4 regions of the Pseudobacillus sp. FSL P4-0506 genome follow, and region 1 is predicted to be linked to each of the others. Evidence: a T-box and tRNA genes for the amino acid it is inferred to sense, from the RefSeq annotation. Region 1 holds a T-box; the other regions hold tRNA genes.
What was found. A T-box is a leader RNA that pairs with one kind of tRNA and senses whether it is charged. The one in region 1 lies ahead of argS (arginine--tRNA ligase), so its partner is inferred to be a tRNA-Arg.
Positions count from the first base shown of each region.

Region 2: it has a tRNA-Arg gene. The T-box ahead of argS (arginine--tRNA ligase) is inferred to sense a tRNA for this amino acid. The anticodon was not compared.
Region 3: it has a tRNA-Arg gene. The T-box ahead of argS (arginine--tRNA ligase) is inferred to sense a tRNA for this amino acid. The anticodon was not compared.
Region 4: it has a tRNA-Arg gene. The T-box ahead of argS (arginine--tRNA ligase) is inferred to sense a tRNA for this amino acid. The anticodon was not compared.

Region 1 covers NZ_JBBOOI010000001.1:1,205,817-1,210,047, reverse strand. The annotation lists gene speB (agmatinase) at 1-264, opposite strand, end outside; gene argS (arginine--tRNA ligase) at 466-2,157, opposite strand; T-box leader at 2,205-2,421, opposite strand; gene MKZ02_RS05815 (APC family permease) at 2,743-4,128, shown strand.
Region 2 covers NZ_JBBOOI010000002.1:285,174-289,404, reverse strand. The annotation lists one part of gene MKZ02_RS23530 (IS3 family transposase) at 881-1,752, opposite strand; one part of gene MKZ02_RS23530 (IS3 family transposase) at 1,752-2,001, opposite strand; tRNA gene MKZ02_RS23525 (tRNA-Arg) at 2,593-2,666, opposite strand; tRNA gene MKZ02_RS23520 (tRNA-Ser) at 2,676-2,766, opposite strand; tRNA gene MKZ02_RS23515 (tRNA-Asn) at 2,780-2,851, opposite strand; tRNA gene MKZ02_RS23510 (tRNA-Ile) at 2,858-2,931, opposite strand; tRNA gene MKZ02_RS23505 (tRNA-Gly) at 2,943-3,016, opposite strand; tRNA gene MKZ02_RS23500 (tRNA-Gln) at 3,026-3,100, opposite strand; tRNA gene MKZ02_RS23495 (tRNA-His) at 3,117-3,192, opposite strand; tRNA gene MKZ02_RS23490 (tRNA-Tyr) at 3,202-3,286, opposite strand; tRNA gene MKZ02_RS23485 (tRNA-Phe) at 3,324-3,399, opposite strand; tRNA gene MKZ02_RS23480 (tRNA-Asp) at 3,451-3,527, opposite strand; tRNA gene MKZ02_RS23475 (tRNA-Met) at 3,531-3,604, opposite strand; tRNA gene MKZ02_RS23470 (tRNA-Ser) at 3,628-3,720, opposite strand; tRNA gene MKZ02_RS23465 (tRNA-Met) at 3,724-3,797, opposite strand; tRNA gene MKZ02_RS23460 (tRNA-Ala) at 3,819-3,891, opposite strand; tRNA gene MKZ02_RS23455 (tRNA-Pro) at 3,917-3,993, opposite strand; tRNA gene MKZ02_RS23450 (tRNA-Arg) at 4,008-4,084, opposite strand; tRNA gene MKZ02_RS23445 (tRNA-Leu) at 4,098-4,186, opposite strand; tRNA gene MKZ02_RS23440 (tRNA-Gly) at 4,193-4,231, opposite strand, start outside.
Region 3 covers NZ_JBBOOI010000001.1:107,910-112,140, forward strand. The annotation lists rRNA gene MKZ02_RS00480 (16S ribosomal RNA) at 1-1,278, opposite strand, end outside; tRNA gene MKZ02_RS00485 (tRNA-Gly) at 1,358-1,431, opposite strand; tRNA gene MKZ02_RS00490 (tRNA-Pro) at 1,445-1,521, opposite strand; tRNA gene MKZ02_RS00495 (tRNA-Arg) at 1,535-1,611, opposite strand; tRNA gene MKZ02_RS00500 (tRNA-Leu) at 1,618-1,703, opposite strand; tRNA gene MKZ02_RS00505 (tRNA-Leu) at 1,987-2,070, opposite strand; tRNA gene MKZ02_RS00510 (tRNA-Lys) at 2,077-2,149, opposite strand; tRNA gene MKZ02_RS00515 (tRNA-Gln) at 2,157-2,228, opposite strand; tRNA gene MKZ02_RS00520 (tRNA-Glu) at 2,247-2,321, opposite strand; tRNA gene MKZ02_RS00525 (tRNA-Ser) at 2,341-2,431, opposite strand; tRNA gene MKZ02_RS00530 (tRNA-Asn) at 2,436-2,510, opposite strand; gene MKZ02_RS00535 (SprT family protein) at 2,637-3,107, opposite strand; gene MKZ02_RS00540 (Tex family protein) at 3,135-4,231, opposite strand, start outside.
Region 4 covers NZ_JBBOOI010000002.1:190,425-194,655, forward strand. The annotation lists tRNA gene MKZ02_RS22860 (tRNA-Ser) at 590-677, opposite strand; tRNA gene MKZ02_RS22865 (tRNA-Asn) at 691-762, opposite strand; tRNA gene MKZ02_RS22870 (tRNA-Ile) at 769-842, opposite strand; tRNA gene MKZ02_RS22875 (tRNA-Gly) at 854-927, opposite strand; tRNA gene MKZ02_RS22880 (tRNA-Gln) at 937-1,011, opposite strand; tRNA gene MKZ02_RS22885 (tRNA-His) at 1,028-1,103, opposite strand; tRNA gene MKZ02_RS22890 (tRNA-Tyr) at 1,113-1,197, opposite strand; tRNA gene MKZ02_RS22895 (tRNA-Phe) at 1,235-1,310, opposite strand; tRNA gene MKZ02_RS22900 (tRNA-Asp) at 1,362-1,438, opposite strand; tRNA gene MKZ02_RS22905 (tRNA-Met) at 1,442-1,515, opposite strand; tRNA gene MKZ02_RS22910 (tRNA-Ser) at 1,539-1,631, opposite strand; tRNA gene MKZ02_RS22915 (tRNA-Met) at 1,635-1,708, opposite strand; tRNA gene MKZ02_RS22920 (tRNA-Ala) at 1,728-1,800, opposite strand; tRNA gene MKZ02_RS22925 (tRNA-Pro) at 1,826-1,902, opposite strand; tRNA gene MKZ02_RS22930 (tRNA-Arg) at 1,917-1,993, opposite strand; tRNA gene MKZ02_RS22935 (tRNA-Leu) at 2,007-2,095, opposite strand; tRNA gene MKZ02_RS22940 (tRNA-Gly) at 2,102-2,176, opposite strand; tRNA gene MKZ02_RS22945 (tRNA-Leu) at 2,231-2,312, opposite strand; tRNA gene MKZ02_RS22950 (tRNA-Lys) at 2,320-2,395, opposite strand; tRNA gene MKZ02_RS22955 (tRNA-Thr) at 2,421-2,496, opposite strand; tRNA gene MKZ02_RS22960 (tRNA-Val) at 2,517-2,589, opposite strand; tRNA gene MKZ02_RS22965 (tRNA-Glu) at 2,593-2,667, opposite strand; rRNA gene rrf (5S ribosomal RNA) at 2,717-2,832, opposite strand; rRNA gene MKZ02_RS22975 (23S ribosomal RNA) at 2,935-4,231, opposite strand, start outside.

The DNA of each region.
Region 1 (4,231 bases):
GATAACGGGCACATCTCCTATATCAATGGCATTGCAATCATCGAACGGATATACCTCATGAATCGGATGATAAGGAAAAAGTGTCATTGAGGCCTGGCGAATAGCTTGAGGTGCAAAGCGCGCTCCAACGCGAAAAGAAGCAGCTGTATCAAAGGGCATTCCTAAGATCGCCAGCTTTGCATTTTCATTTGAGGAAGGCAAACGCATAAACGTGCCAGTCGTACAAAATTCAGGCTTTACATCAGGTGAAAGTGGATATTTCATTTTTGTCAGCTCCTATTGTTATAAAATGTTACTAACTACCGGTAGTTAGTTTTACTATAAAACCAGTTTGAGGAAAAGTCAAACTATTTTAAACTTTTTAAAATAGTTTTCTGTGTGGACCCCACTATTTTAGAACGGAAAACATATTGATTCGTTTTCCGCTCTGTCCACAACTTTTATTTTGAGATAAATAGAGTTTTTTTACATTTCATCCGGCGCTTCAATACCAAGCAATGACAGCCCCGTCTTTAGAACTTGAGTGACAGCCAAAACGAAAGCAAGGCGAGATTCCTTCTGTTCATCCTCCTGGAGCACTTTCACTTCTGCGTAGTATTTGTTAAAAGCTTGCGCCAGATCAATAATATGCTTGGCAACTCGTGAAGGATCAAAGGTCACTACTGCTTTTTCAATCACTTCTGGAAATGCCATCAGCAGGCCGACCACTTCCCACTCTTTTTCACCGGACAATCGAATAGACGTTTCTTTCTCAGCATTCCAGCCAGCCTTTCGCAGAATAGAACAAGCCCTTGCATGCGTGTATTGCACATATGGCCCCGTCTCTCCCTCAAATCGCAAAATATCCTCCAATGAAAAGTCAATGTCGTTCATTCGATAATTTTTCAAATCGTTAAAAATAATGGCACCCACACCAACTTGTCTCGCTACTTCTTCTTTATTCGACAGGTTGGGATTCTTCAGTTCGACATTCTTTTTGGCAAGGGCAATAGACTCCTGCAGCACTTCTTCAAGCAAAACCACCTGTCCTTTTCTCGTCGACATCTTCTTGCCGTCTTTACGCATCATACCAAACGGCACATGGACCAGGTCGTCCGCCCAGTCAAAGCCCAATTTTTCCAATACAGCTTTTAGTTGTTTAAAGTGCAGGCTCTGTTCTCCACCCACCACATAAAGGGCCTTTTCAAAATCGTACGTCTCTTTGCGGTAAAGAGCGGCTGCCAGATCCCTTGTGGCATACAAGGTCGCTCCGTCCGACTTTTTAATCAGGCAAGGAGGGAGATTCTCTTCTTCCAGCGACACGACTTGAGCTTGCTCTGACTCCATAAGCAACCCTTTCTCCTCTAGTAAATGGACGACCCGGTCCATTTTGTCATTGTAAAATGCCTCTCCTGCGTATGAATCAAAATCAATGCCCAGCAGTTCATAAATCCGTGAAAAGTCCTTTAGCGATTCGTCTTTAAACCACTTCCACAGCCTAGCTGCTTCCTCGTCGCCGTCTTCGAGCCTCTTAAACCATTCACGCCCTTCCGCTTCCAACTGGACGTTCGTTTCTGCTTCCTCATGAAACTTTACATACAAAGAGAGCAGTTCCTTAATCGGGTTTGCTCTTACTTTAGCTTCATCTCCCCAATTTTTGTAAGCCGTAATCAGCTTGCCAAATTGCGTGCCCCAATCACCGAGGTGATTAATTTTCACAGGCTTGTAACCGCACTCGGCTAATAAGAGGGCAAGGGAATGGCCGATCACCGTTGAACGAAGATGCCCCATGGAGAATGGCTTGGCGATATTAGGTGAAGACATGTCAATGGCAATAGTTTTTCCTTTTCCACTGTTTGATGCGCCAAAATGATTTTTTTTCGCTAATACCTCTTCCAGCACTTGAGCAGTTACTTTTTGTTTGTTCAGAAACACATTAAGATATCCCCCAGCCGCCTCTACTTTCTCAAAAAGCGGAGAATTTACTTTTCGGCTCATCTCTTCGGCAATCAACTGTGGCGACTTCCGCTCAATTTTCGCCAGGGAAAAGCATGGAAAGGCTAGATCCCCACGTTCCAAATGCTTTGGCTTTTCAATTAATGGCTGCAAGTGATCCTTCGCCATTCTTCCCTCTAATGCCTCATACAGAGCTTGTGCAAATTCGTTACTATACATCATCATCATTCTCTCCTTATGATAAAAATAAAGAAACTCCCGTCTCTTCATGAAGAGACGGGAGTTTCTTTCCCGCGGTACCACTCTTTTTGTTCCATAACGGAACCGGCTCATCTTTGGTAACGGAAATACCCGGCTTGCCCTATCACCATCTTTTCAGACAAGCGTCTCAGAAGTGCGGTTCGTCATTTGATTTCGACCAGGCTTTCACTATCCCTGATTCGCTAAGTCCCTCATAATGATTACTCTCTTCCTCATCGACTTTTATATTTATAAATTCAATTTTTATCCCTTATATTTTTTACACTTTTGCAAGATTTGTGCCAAATTCTAAAACTCGTCAAATGAATAAAAAGTCCTTCATCATCTAATTTTCCTATTCACTTCATAATAATTTATGCAAAAATGAATAGAATTAACAAAAAATAATGTATTAAATAAACCTAATAATAGTTTAAAATATATTTTTAAAAGCTCGCCTTTTCCTTAATTAATTTAAATTTATTCTCGTCCTTCTCTTAGAGTTGGCACAAAAATTGTAAGAATGTTTGGAGATTTCAAATTTATGCTACAAAAGGAGGATGCACCTTGAATGAAAACATTCGTCTAAAGAAATCCTTAAAGTTATGGCAAGTGGTCATGATTGGGCTGGCCTACATGGCCCCTATGGTTGTATTTGATACATTCGGGATTGTGTCAGACATTACTGGCGGCCACGTGCCTGCCGCTTACTTTATCGCTTTGGCGGGGATGCTGTTCACAGCAGCCAGCTATGGAAAGCTTGTCAAAGTCTTCCCCTCAGCCGGTTCAGCCTACACGTACACTCAAAAAGCCATTAATCCTCATCTCGGATTTTTAGTCGGCTGGTCTTCGCTGCTTGATTATTTATTTTTACCAATGGTCAATGCTTTACTGACTAAACTTTATTTGAATGCTTTATTTCCGGCCGTGCCTTCATGGGTATGGGTCGTCGGTTTTGTCGGGCTTGTCACGCTAATAAACGTGCGAGGCATCAACATTCTTGCCAATTTTAATACACTCTTTGTTTTAATACAGATTGCCATTATGGTTGTATTTGTATTTCTTGTTATCAGAGGGCTTAGCAATGGTGAAGGAACCGGTCAACTGTTAACATCTCAGCCTTTCTTTGGTGATAGCATGGAAATAGGGCCTCTCATTGCCGGAGCAACTATTCTCTGTTTTTCTTTTTTAGGGTTCGATGCGGTTACCACCTTATCGGAAGAAACGCCTGATGCAGTGAAAACGATTCCAAAAGCGATTTTCTTCACGGCGCTTTGGGGCGGCATTATTTTCATTCTTACTTCTTACTTTATTCAGGTGTTTTTCCCTGACAATTCCAGATTTAACGATCCGGAAGCCGCTCTTCCTGAAATCGCTTTATATGTGGGAGGCGCTTTGTTCCAATCCATCTTTCTTGGCATTACCTTCGTCAATACACTCGCATCCGGACTCGCCTCTACAGCGAGTGTGTCAAGGTTGCTGTATGTTATGGGAAGAGACAATGTTTTTCCGAAAAAATGGTTTGCTTATCTTCACCCAAAATGGCGTACGCCGATGTTTAATATTATTATTGCAGCAATAGTTTCTTTATCAGCGATCTTTCTTGATCTTGTGACAGCTACCTCGCTCATCAATTTTGGCGCCTTGATCGCTTTCACATTCGTTAACTTATCTGTCATTAGCTACTTTGTTATTCAGAAGAAACAGCATAAAACAGTGAAAGGATTTGTTAATTATTTGGTTATGCCCTTAATTGGAGCTGCGATTGTTGGTGTGCTATGGGTGAACTTGGACATCCACTCTCTAACATTAGGAATCATCTGGGCACTCATCGGCTTTTCCTACTTGCTGTATATGACGAAAGGCTTCCGAAAACAACCACCACAGTTTGCTGGTGAACAAAATGAGATTTTAGCAGAATCCATTGCTCCAAGAGCAGGAAACGACAAGTAAAATAATATTTCAAAATAAGGATCTGTTCCTGACGAGTGTTTATTGGTGATCCGGTCAACGATATAAAAACCAATATTAATAAAAAAAGGGCTGACCTGAAAAA
Region 2 (4,231 bases), on a different contig from region 1:
GTATCTTGTTCAAACACTCCGTTATGATCTTTGAAGGAGCCTGGCCAACGATTTGAATTCATCTTGAGTTCCAATCTAAGCTCTTAATTTGGTCCGTTAAAATAGCCCCTTAAAAAGCCAATCCCATTGGAAGCTCGTCTTCAAAAGGCCCTCCCTTGATTGTATTTCTAATTGAGCAAATCATAGCAAATCCTGTGATTTTGTTAAACTCTTTTAGGGATAGTATAATACCTGGGCGACGAACATTTATTGATGACAATAAAGTGTTTTCTAAGCAGCTTTTTCATCCACTAAGGCTCACTTATTAGCTGTGTTTTCAATTTCACAGATCCATCTATAATAACTTAAAACAGCGATAAGCAAAAATGGATAAACCAGGAATGAGTACCAAGTATTCCACCAGCCATAACGAAAATACCCCCATGGTTCAGGTAACAATATGATGGTTTCATACAACGTGATAGCTATTGTCCAACTTAGTATATAAAGCGTTTGTTTATAGAAAGTTTTCTTAAAGGGATACCAATTTAAGAAAATGATATTAACGGGCGGAATTAAAATAGTCAAAGCAGGAAGCACCCACCAATTAATTTCTTTAGTAAAGTACCAGTAACCATGATATTTAAAGTCAATAAAGGTCTCTGTAACTGCTTGGGTAGCAATTGTAAACATCCATATATGCACGAATTGATTTTTGGTTAGTCGCCTATTGGTTGTAAAACATATCAGATTAAATACAATAATTGAAGTAACAAATCCTATCATTGTAAAGTGATTATCCTTTTTATAATAATTTTTTCATCCATACCTTTAATTATTCAAGTTTTTGAAAAAGATTAATTTAAAGAGCATAAGGAGTTTTTGGGTTGTCAACACTAAATCAGACAGCCTTTTTAAGGGACGATCGTTTGTATTCAATCGGGCTTACATAGCCTAGTGTTCCGTGAATCCGCCGCTTATTAAACCAGTTAACATAATCACTGAATTCCAGCGTAAGATGCTCAAGGCTATTAAACTTCATTTGGCTGACAAACTCTGTTTTGATGATTTTAAATGTGGCTTCCGCCACGGCATTATCGTATGGACAACCTTTCATACTTAAAGAGCGGCCAATCTGGAAGGCCGCTAACGTTTCATCGATGAGCTGGTTTTTGAACTCGCTGCCACGGTCGGTATGGAACATCTGGATGTCCCGCAGATCACCTTGAATCGAAGAAAAAGCCCGTGCGACAAGGTTTGCATCTTTGTTTGGTCCCGTGCTGAAGCCAATAATTTCGCGGTTGAAGAGATCGACAAAGATACATACGTAATGCCATTTGTTTTTGACTTTGACGTATGTTAAATCACTGACGACTACTTTTTTGGCTTCTGTCTGCTGAAACTTGCGTTTCAATTCATTCGCCTGGGATGACTCATTACACGGAGCTTTTTGTGGCTTGAACTGTGCCACTGTATAGGAAGAAACAAGCCCCTGCTCCTTCATGATGCGTCCAATACGTCTTCTGGAGACTGTCAGTCCACGCTTGTGCAGTTCGACTTTGATCTTGCGCGTGCCGTAGGCACTTCGGTTTTGTTCAAAAATCTCTATCACAGCGCCTGTTACATCGTCTTCTGCCTGACGTTCTTTGGCATCATAATAGTAGGTACTACGTGAAATTTGCAGGACGCTGCACATTGCTGATACCGAGTATTTGTCTTTATTTCGCTTAATGACATTTACTTTCGTCCCATGATCAGCGCGGCTTGCTTTAAAATATCATTCTCCATTCTAAGCTGCTTTAGTTCCTTGCGGAGTTCCAAAAGCTCCTGCTGTTCAGGAGAACGATTGTCTTTCTCTTTAAAAGAACCGGAGGTTTCATCCTGATTGATCCACCGGTCAAGAGATGACGGGGACAGATCATATTCAGCAATAATAGCTCGCTTCGTTTTTCCATTCTGGTACAGCTGCACCATTTGCTTTTTGAACTCGGGCGTGAAGGTGCGGCGTTCTCGCTTTGTCATAGTTGAAGCTCCTCATCTGTTTTAGGTCAAGTGTACGTGACCTTAATTTTTCTGTCCAGATAAGTGTAGACGCTCCAAACTAACAATCATTCGAGCATAGCGACAATCATTTCAAGTATGAAATTTTGAAAAAATGAGTACTTAAAATGATCAGGTTGTAGGAAGGATTCCTATCAAGACAAAAACGAAGTTTTTGGGGAGTGTGGTCGTACGCCCGTAACTTGCCCCTCTATTCTGTTCTATAAGTTTAAACTTTAAAAATTACGTGTGAAATTATGAGCCATGAAGGCTAAAAAAGCTAGCCTTTAAGACCATTCTGTCTCTAAAGAAAATTGTATAAAACTCCACTTTTTTATACAGACAAGAGGCTTTTTTGAAAACGAGAAGCCTTGTGAAATCAACGATGTATAAAATCTTGCATAGAGAAAAATCCGAGTAAGAAAGAAGAACTCATAGCCAGTAAGGGATTATGACTGACGGCTACTTCCTAGATTTGATCGTTATGTAAATTAAGCGATCTATTAATACACAGAAAAGGCACCTAGTCAGTCTTCCTAAAACAGAAGTGACCCGATGCCTTTTTATAATTTACGCGCCTTAGAGGATTCGAACCTCTGACCGACGGCTTAGAAGGCCGTTGCTCTATCCTGCTGAGCTAAAGGCGCATCTATATATGGCGGAGAAGGAGGGATTTGAACCCTCGCGCCGCTTACGCGACCTACACCCTTAGCAGGGGCGCCTCTTCAGCCTCTTGAGTACTTCCCCAGAAAAATAAAAACTCCGCAGGCAAGATTCGAACTTGCGACCGATCGGTTAACAGCCGATTGCTCTACCACTGAGCTACTGCGGAATAAAGTGGGCCTGAATGGACTCGAACCATCGACCTCACGCTTATCAGGCGTGCGCTCTAACCAGCTGAGCTACAGGCCCATTTATGCAAATGGAGCGGGTGATGAGAATCGAACTCACGACATCAGCTTGGAAGGCTGAGGTTTTACCATTAAACTACACCCGCATTAAAAACTGGCTGGGCTAGCTGGATTCGAACCAGCGCATGACGGAGTCAAAGTCCGTTGCCTTACCGCTTGGCTATAGCCCATTAATAATAATATGTATGGGGCGATCGATGGGAATCGAACCCACGAGTGTCGGAGCCACAATCCGATGCGTTAACCACTTCGCCACGACCGCCATTCTCACTGGTGGAGGGGGACGGATTCGAACCGCCGAACCCGGAGGGAGCGGATTTACAGTCCGCCGCGTTTAGCCACTTCGCTACCCCTCCATCTGAAATAGAGATAGTTTTTTAGACAATGAAAAAATGGTGGCTCAGGACGGAATCGAACCGCCGACACATGGATTTTCAGTCCATTGCTCTACCGACTGAGCTACTGAGCCACACAAAAATATTATATATCAACAGCAAGACACTCCTTGCTGGAAGAAATATGGCGGTCCGGACGGGACTCGAACCCGCGACCTCCTGCGTGACAGGCAGGCATTCTAACCAACTGAACTACCGGACCAGATTGCGGGGACAGGATTTGAACCTGCGACCTTCGGGTTATGAGCCCGACGAGCTACCAGACTGCTCCACCCCGCGACGATAACATATAAAAATAATTATGGCGGAGGAAGAGGGATTCGAACCCCCGCGCGGTTTAACCCGCCTGTCGGTTTTCAAGACCGATCCCTTCAGCCAGACTTGGGTATTCCTCCATATAGCGGCGGAGGGGATCGAACCCCCGACCTTACGGGTATGAACCGCACGCTCTAGCCAGCTGAGCTACACCGCCAAACTAAATATTAAACATCAATGGAGCCTAGCGGGATCGAACCGCTGACCTCCTGCGTGCAAAGCAGGCGCTCTCCCAGCTGAGCTAAGGCCCCACGTTATGCTATTTAGAGCAATAACTGGTCGGGAAGACAGGATTCGAACCTGCGACCCCTTGGTCCCAAACCAAGTGCTCTACCAAGCTGAGCTACTTCCCGTAAAAACGGTTAAATGGCGCGCCCGAGAGGAGTCGAACCCCTAACCTTTTGATCCGTAGTCAAACGCTCTATCCAATTGAGCTACGGGCGCATTGCTTTATAAATGGTGCCGAGGACCGGAATCGAACCGGTACGGTAGTCACCTACCGCAGGATTTTAAGTCCTGTGCGTCTGCCAGTTCCGCCACCCCGGCATGATATGGAGCGGAAGACGGGATTCGAACCCGCGACCCCCACCT
Region 3 (4,231 bases), 1.1 Mb from region 1:
TGCGGTCTTGCAGCCCTTTGTACCATCCATTGTAGCACGTGTGTAGCCCAGGTCATAAGGGGCATGATGATTTGACGTCATCCCCACCTTCCTCCGGTTTGTCACCGGCAGTCACCTTAGAGTGCCCAACTGAATGCTGGCAACTAAGATCAAGGGTTGCGCTCGTTGCGGGACTTAACCCAACATCTCACGACACGAGCTGACGACAACCATGCACCACCTGTCACCGCTGTCCCCGAAGGGAAAGATCTGTCTCCAGACCGGTCAGCGGGATGTCAAGACCTGGTAAGGTTCTTCGCGTTGCTTCGAATTAAACCACATGCTCCACCGCTTGTGCGGGCCCCCGTCAATTCCTTTGAGTTTCAGCCTTGCGGCCGTACTCCCCAGGCGGAGTGCTTAATGCGTTAGCTGCAGCACTGAAGGGCGGAAACCCTCCAACACTTAGCACTCATCGTTTACGGCGTGGACTACCAGGGTATCTAATCCTGTTCGCTCCCCACGCTTTCGCGCCTCAGCGTCAGTTACAGACCAGAGAGCCGCCTTCGCCACTGGTGTTCCTCCACATCTCTACGCATTTCACCGCTACACGTGGAATTCCGCTCTCCTCTTCTGCACTCAAGCCTCCCAGTTTCCAATGACCCTCCACGGTTGAGCCGTGGGCTTTCACATCAGACTTAAGAAGCCGCCTGCGCGCGCTTTACGCCCAATAATTCCGGACAACGCTTGCCACCTACGTATTACCGCGGCTGCTGGCACGTAGTTAGCCGTGGCTTTCTGGTCAGGTACCGTCAAGGTACCAACAGTTACTTTGGTACTTGTTCTTCCCTGACAACAGAGCTTTACGATCCGAAAACCTTCTTCACTCACGCGGCGTTGCTCCGTCAGACTTTCGTCCATTGCGGAAGATTCCCTACTGCTGCCTCCCGTAGGAGTCTGGGCCGTGTCTCAGTCCCAGTGTGGCCGATCACCCTCTCAGGTCGGCTACGCATCGTCGCCTTGGTGAGCCGTTACCTCACCAACTAGCTAATGCGCCGCGGGTCCATCTGTAAGTGACAGCTAAAAGCCGCCTTTCCATTCTTCTTCATGCGAAGAAAAAGAATATCCGGTATTAGCCCCGGTTTCCCGGAGTTATCCCAGTCTTACAGGCAGGTTACCCACGTGTTACTCACCCGTCCGCCGCTAACTTGAACAGAGCAAGCTCCGTCAAGTCCGCTCGACTTGCATGTATTAGGCACGCCGCCAGCGTTCGTCCTGAGCCAGGATCAAACTCTCCAAAAAGATGTTTGACTTGCTCATGTTTTAAAAATAAGAATTAACTTACTGGCATGTATTTTGTTCAGTTTTCAAAGATCAATTTTGGAGCGGGTGATGGGAATCGAACCCACGACATCAGCTTGGAAGGCTGAGGTTTTACCATTAAACTACACCCGCATATATACTTACCTGGTCGGGAAGACAGGATTCGAACCTGCGACCCCTTGGTCCCAAACCAAGTGCTCTACCAAGCTGAGCTACTTCCCGTTAAACTTATAAATGGCGCGCCCGAGAGGAGTCGAACCCCTAACCTTTTGATCCGTAGTCAAACGCTCTATCCAATTGAGCTACGGGCGCATTTTATGGTGCGGTCGAGAGGACTTGAACCTCCACGGGGTCGCCCCCACTAGGCCCTCAACCTAGCGCGTCTGCCATTCCGCCACGACCGCATGTTTTTTTAACAACAGAACTTAATTATATCATATACCCTTTATCAAATCAAGTACTTTTCGAAACAATATTTATCTTCAAAATAAAAGACGATTGTTCATTTCGATCGGTACTTTTCTTTGATTTAACGTCACTAGAAATATATTAAAGCAATAATGTTAATTAGTCAACTATTTTTTAAAGAAATAAATCTACTTACTAGACTCCTGATCAACTGCCGTTCTTCGAACAAACTCACTAATAAAAAAACAGCCTGCCTCACGCAAGCCGCCCTCACATCAATGCGGATGAAGGGAGTCGAACCCCCACGTCCTTGCGGACACTAGAGCCTGATTCTAGCGCGTCTGCCAGTTCCGCCACACCCGCAAATAGTGAGCCATGAAGGACTCGAACCTTCGACCCTCTGATTAAAAGTCAGATGCTCTACCGACTGAGCTAATGGCTCATAGTGACTGGGCTAGCTGGATTCGAACCAGCGCATGACGGAGTCAAAGTCCGTTGCCTTACCGCTTGGCTATAGCCCATTGTTAACAATAAGAAAATGGTGACCCCTACGGGATTCGAACCCGTGTTACCGCCGTGAAAGGGCGGTGTCTTAACCGCTTGACCAAGGGGCCACAATGCTTATTAAAATAATGGCGGAGAAGGAGGGATTTGAACCCTCGCGCCGCTTACGCGACCTACACCCTTAGCAGGGGCGCCTCTTCAGCCTCTTGAGTACTTCCCCAAAATGGCTCCGCAGGCAAGATTCGAACTTGCGACCGATCGGTTAACAGCCGATTGCTCTACCACTGAGCTACTGCGGAATATAAAATTCATTTTATCGACAATTTGTATTATATTAAAGTAGAGTACATGAGTCAACAACTTTGTCCAATAAAATTAAAAACTCCCCATTCCTTTTCCTCATTCACCAAATTCAACCATTATTTTTAGTCTACTGCTCTCTCTTCTTTGAACTTAATCGTTCCTTTACATTTTCCACATACATAACGGGCTGTATCAATCTTTCTTCTACGATGGTACGCAAGGTGGCAATTAGTGCATTCATAAACCAACAAACGCCTTAGCTGTTTGGGCTTTGTTTTCTCCAACGGAGTGCAATACCTAGGCCCTTGCACCTTTTCTAGCAGCTGCTTAAAATCCCGATCACGATGTTTATGTCCTTTTCCTTCTAAATGCAGGTGATAGTGACATAGCTCATGCTTGATAATACCTTCCACTTCTTCCCGCCCATAGGCCTCCAAATACTTTTTATTCACTTCAATATTATGGGACCGCATCATATAGCGGCCACCAGTAGTTCTTAATCTTGAATTAAATGTTGCTTTATGAAGAAACGGACGGCCAAATAACTCTATTGATATCTTTTCTGTAAGCAACTGAAGTTCCTGATCATTCATTAGCCGGCCGCTCCTTTTCTTCTTCAATTATTTTTCTGAAGGAATCATTGTTAAAGAGACTCTCCCTTTTTTCTCATCCACCTGTTCAATCCAGACAGTTACAATATCACCTACAGCTGTCACATCGAGAGGATGCTTAACGAACCCTTTTTTCATTTTGGAAATATGAACAAGACCATCTTCTTTTACTCCAATATCAACGAACGCACCGAAGTCTACCACATTTCTGACAGTCCCTTGCATTTCCATACCAGGCTTTAAATCCTCCAATTTCATTACTCCTGTTTTTAACAGCGGAGTCGGCAGTTCATCGCGAGGGTCACGTCCCGGTCTTTGAAGGGCATCTTTGATGTCCTGCATTGTTAGGACCCCAATGCCTAACTCTTCTGCAGCCTGCTCAACAGAAACTTTATCCAATGTATCTTTGAGCTCTTTGGATCCTACATCTTTTGTGGTATAGCCAATACTTTGAAGCAGTTTTTTCACTTCTGAATAACTTTCAGGGTGGATCGCTGTTTTATCCAACGGTTCCTGCCCATCCATAATTCTTAAAAACCCTATACATTGCTCGAAAGTTTTCGCACCAAGCCGAGGAACTTTTTTGACTTGAGAGCGATTATTAAATTTACCGTTATCTTCTCTAAATTTAACAATATTATTAGCTACAGTTTTATTCAAGCCGGCTACATACTGCAATAATGAGGAAGAGGCTGTATTCAAATTCACTCCTACTTGGTTAACTGCTGTTTCTACTACAAATGTGAGCGACTCATTTAGCTTTTTTTGAGAAACATCATGCTGATATTGGCCTACACCAACTGATTTTGGATCAATCTTTACTAATTCAGCTAAAGGATCTTGCAACCGCCGCGCTATTGACACAGCACTTCTTTCTTCGACCTGAAAATCCGGAAATTCCTCACGTGCTGTTTCGGAAGCAGAATATACACTTGCCCCTGCTTCGTTCACAATAATATAAGCCGTTTGACATTCACTTTTCTTAATGACATCAGCTATAAATTGCTCTGTCTCTCGCGAAGCGGTTCCGTTGCCAATCGCGATAATTTCCACTCCATATTCCTTTAGAAGCTTTTGGACATGCTCTTCTGCCTCGGCTCTTTTAG
Region 4 (4,231 bases), on a different contig from region 1:
GCAGCTGCCTTTTCTCAGAAAGTAAAGTTTTGAAAAAGTGAAATAGTAATAATTAATGTTGATAAAGTACCGAAAGATGTTAGAGTAATGATTTTCCGGTTATTCTGCTCTTTTAAAGGTTTAATGAGTTCATAAATCGCTGCAATCCATATAAATGCGAATACTATGCTAATAATGATTATGGACATATTTCACATACCCTTTCTCATAGTTTTTTATAGCTTAGCATTAAAGTGATTGTTCCACAACTCAGCTCTTTAGATGGATAAAACCTCTAAGCATTAAGTAAATCACCCGTACACTCTTAGTAACAACTTTTTTGCCTTTATGCCGTCATTTGAAAATGGCGCTGGCCGGATGATCACCGGTTTAATAGTTTTTTACAGGCTTAATTGTGGAAAAATCAAGAAAAAAATCTTCCATAAATGTAATGACAAAACATACAAAGAAACGAGAGCTCTTGCATGTTTTTACTTGCCTTAGCGCTTCAAATTTCCGCTTCGGAGATTATAAACTTATAGATGTAAAAAACACCCTTATTCTTCCCATAGAAGAATAAGGGTGTTTTGGAAGAAAACTATATGTATGACGGAGAAGGAGGGATTTGAACCCTCGCGCCGCTTACGCGACCTACACCCTTAGCAGGGGCGCCTCTTCAGCCTCTTGAGTACTTCCCCAGAAAAATAAAAACTCCGCAGGCAAGATTCGAACTTGCGACCGATCGGTTAACAGCCGATTGCTCTACCACTGAGCTACTGCGGAATAAAGTGGGCCTGAATGGACTCGAACCACCGACCTCACGCTTATCAGGCGTGCGCTCTAACCAGCTGAGCTACAGGCCCATTTATGCAAATGGAGCGGGTGATGAGAATCGAACTCACGACATCAGCTTGGAAGGCTGAGGTTTTACCATTAAACTACACCCGCATTAAAAACTGGCTGGGCTAGCTGGATTCGAACCAGCGCATGACGGAGTCAAAGTCCGTTGCCTTACCGCTTGGCTATAGCCCATTAATAATAATATGTATGGGGCGATCGATGGGAATCGAACCCACGAGTGTCGGAGCCACAATCCGATGCGTTAACCACTTCGCCACGACCGCCATTCTCACTGGTGGAGGGGGACGGATTCGAACCGCCGAACCCGGAGGGAGCGGATTTACAGTCCGCCGCGTTTAGCCACTTCGCTACCCCTCCATCTGAAATAGAGATAGTTTTTTAGACAATGAAAAAATGGTGGCTCAGGACGGAATCGAACCGCCGACACATGGATTTTCAGTCCATTGCTCTACCGACTGAGCTACTGAGCCACACAAAAATATTATATATCAACAGCAAGACACTCCTTGCTGGAAGAAATATGGCGGTCCGGACGGGACTCGAACCCGCGACCTCCTGCGTGACAGGCAGGCATTCTAACCAACTGAACTACCGGACCAGATTGCGGGGACAGGATTTGAACCTGCGACCTTCGGGTTATGAGCCCGACGAGCTACCGGACTGCTCCACCCCGCGACGATAACATATAAAAATAATTATGGCGGAGGAAGAGGGATTCGAACCCCCGCGCGGTTTAACCCGCCTGTCGGTTTTCAAGACCGATCCCTTCAGCCAGACTTGGGTATTCCTCCATATAGCGGCGGAGGGGATCGAACCCCCGACCTTGCGGGTATGAACCGCACGCTCTAGCCAGCTGAGCTACACCGCCAAACTAAATATAAAATCAATGGAGCCTAGCGGGATCGAACCGCTGACCTCCTGCGTGCAAAGCAGGCGCTCTCCCAGCTGAGCTAAGGCCCCACGTTACAATATTTAGAGCAATAACTGGTCGGGAAGACAGGATTCGAACCTGCGACCCCTTGGTCCCAAACCAAGTGCTCTACCAAGCTGAGCTACTTCCCGTAAAAACGGTTAAATGGCGCGCCCGAGAGGAGTCGAACCCCTAACCTTTTGATCCGTAGTCAAACGCTCTATCCAATTGAGCTACGGGCGCATTGCTTTATAAATGGTGCCGAGGACCGGAATCGAACCGGTACGGTAGTCACCTACCGCAGGATTTTAAGTCCTGTGCGTCTGCCAGTTCCGCCACCCCGGCATGATATGGAGCGGAAGACGGGATTCGAACCCGCGACCCCCACCTTGGCAAGGTGGTGTTCTACCACTGAACTACTTCCGCATTTCCGCAGAATGTTCTGCCTTTTCACTAAAAAAGATTTAAGAGAAAAAACGATGCGGGTGAAGGGAGTCGAACCCCCACGCCTTGCGGCGCCAGATCCTAAGTCTGGTGCGTCTGCCAATTCCGCCACACCCGCATATAAATGGTGAGCCATGAAGGACTCGAACCTTCGACCCTCTGATTAAAAGTCAGATGCTCTACCAACTGAGCTAATGGCTCGTTCTGAAAAAAGTTGAAAGGGAAATGGTGCCGGCAAGAGGACTTGAACCCCCAACCTACTGATTACAAGTCAGTTGCTCTACCAATTGAGCTACACCGGCTTACTAGGTAAAGGCAAAAATGGAGGATGACGGGATCGAACCGCCGACCCCCTGCTTGTAAGGCAGGTGCTCTCCCAGCTGAGCTAATCCTCCAAATGGTGACCCCTACGGGATTCGAACCCGTGTTACCGCCGTGAAAGGGCGGTGTCTTAACCGCTTGACCAAGGGGCCTTCTATGTATGTAAAGGAAACCAAAAGAAAAACCCCGATTAGGGGGCTTGCCTGGCAGCGTCCTACTCTCACAGGGGGAATCCCCCAACTACCATCGGCGCTGAAGAGCTTAACTTCCGTGTTCGGGATGGGAACGGGTGTGACCTCTTCGCTATCGCCACCAGACTGTATAAAGTTGAAAGAGTTTGTTCTTTCAAAACTGGATAATATGTGTCAGTAACCGGCAACTCCGTGCCATTTCATGTGTGACGCCGTTAGGCGTATCATTAGGATAAGTCCTCGATCGATTAGTATTCGTCAGCTCCACGTGTCGCCACGCTTCCACCTCGAACCTATCTACCTGATCATCTTTCAGGGATCTTACTAGCTTGCGCTATGGGAAATCTCATCTTGAGGGGGGCTTCATGCTTAGATGCTTTCAGCACTTATCCCGTCCGCACATAGCTACCCAGCGATGCCTTTGGCAAGACAACTGGTACACCAGCGGTGCGTCCATCCCGGTCCTCTCGTACTAAGGACAGCTCCTCTCAAATTTCCTGCGCCCGCGACGGATAGGGACCGAACTGTCTCACGACGTTCTGAACCCAGCTCGCGTACCGCTTTAATGGGCGAACAGCCCAACCCTTGGGACCGACTACAGCCCCAGGATGCGATGAGCCGACATCGAGGTGCCAAACCTCCCCGTCGATGTGGACTCTTGGGGGAGATAAGCCTGTTATCCCCGGGGTAGCTTTTATCCGTTGAGCGATGGCCCTTCCATGCGGAACCACCGGATCACTAAGCCCGACTTTCGTCCCTGCTCGACTTGTAGGTCTCGCAGTCAAGCTCCCTTGTGCCTTTACACTCTGCGAATGATTTCCAACCATTCTGAGGGAACCTTTGGGCGCCTCCGTTACTCTTTAGGAGGCGACCGCCCCAGTCAAACTGCCCGCCTGACACTGTCTCCCACCCGGATCACGGGTGCGGGTTAGAAGTTCAACACAGCCAGGGTAGTATCCCACCGACGCCTCCACCGAAGCTGGCGCTCCGGTTTCAAAGGCTCCTACCTATCCTGTACAAGCTGTGCCGAAATTCAATATCAGGCTGCAGTAAAGCTCCACGGGGTCTTTCCGTCCTGTCGCGGGTAACCTGCATCTTCACAGGTACTATAATTTCACCGAGTCTCTCGTTGAGACAGTGCCCAGATCGTTACGCCTTTCGTGCGGGTCGGAACTTACCCGACAAGGAATTTCGCTACCTTAGGACCGTTATAGTTACGGCCGCCGTTTACTGGGGCTTCAATTCAGAGCTTCGCGTGAGCTAACCCCTCCTCTTAACCTTCCAGCACCGGGCAGGCGTCAGCCCCTATACTTCGCCTTACGGCTTCGCAGAGACCTGTGTTTTTGCTAAACAGTCGCCTGGGCCTATTCACTGCGGCTCCTCAGGGCTATGCACCCCAAAGAGCACCCCTTCTCCCGAAGTTACGGGGTCATTTTGCCGAGTTCCTTAACGAGAGTTCACTCGCTCACCTTAGGATTCTCTCCTCGCCTACCTGTGTCGGTTTGCGGTACGGGCACCTTTCACC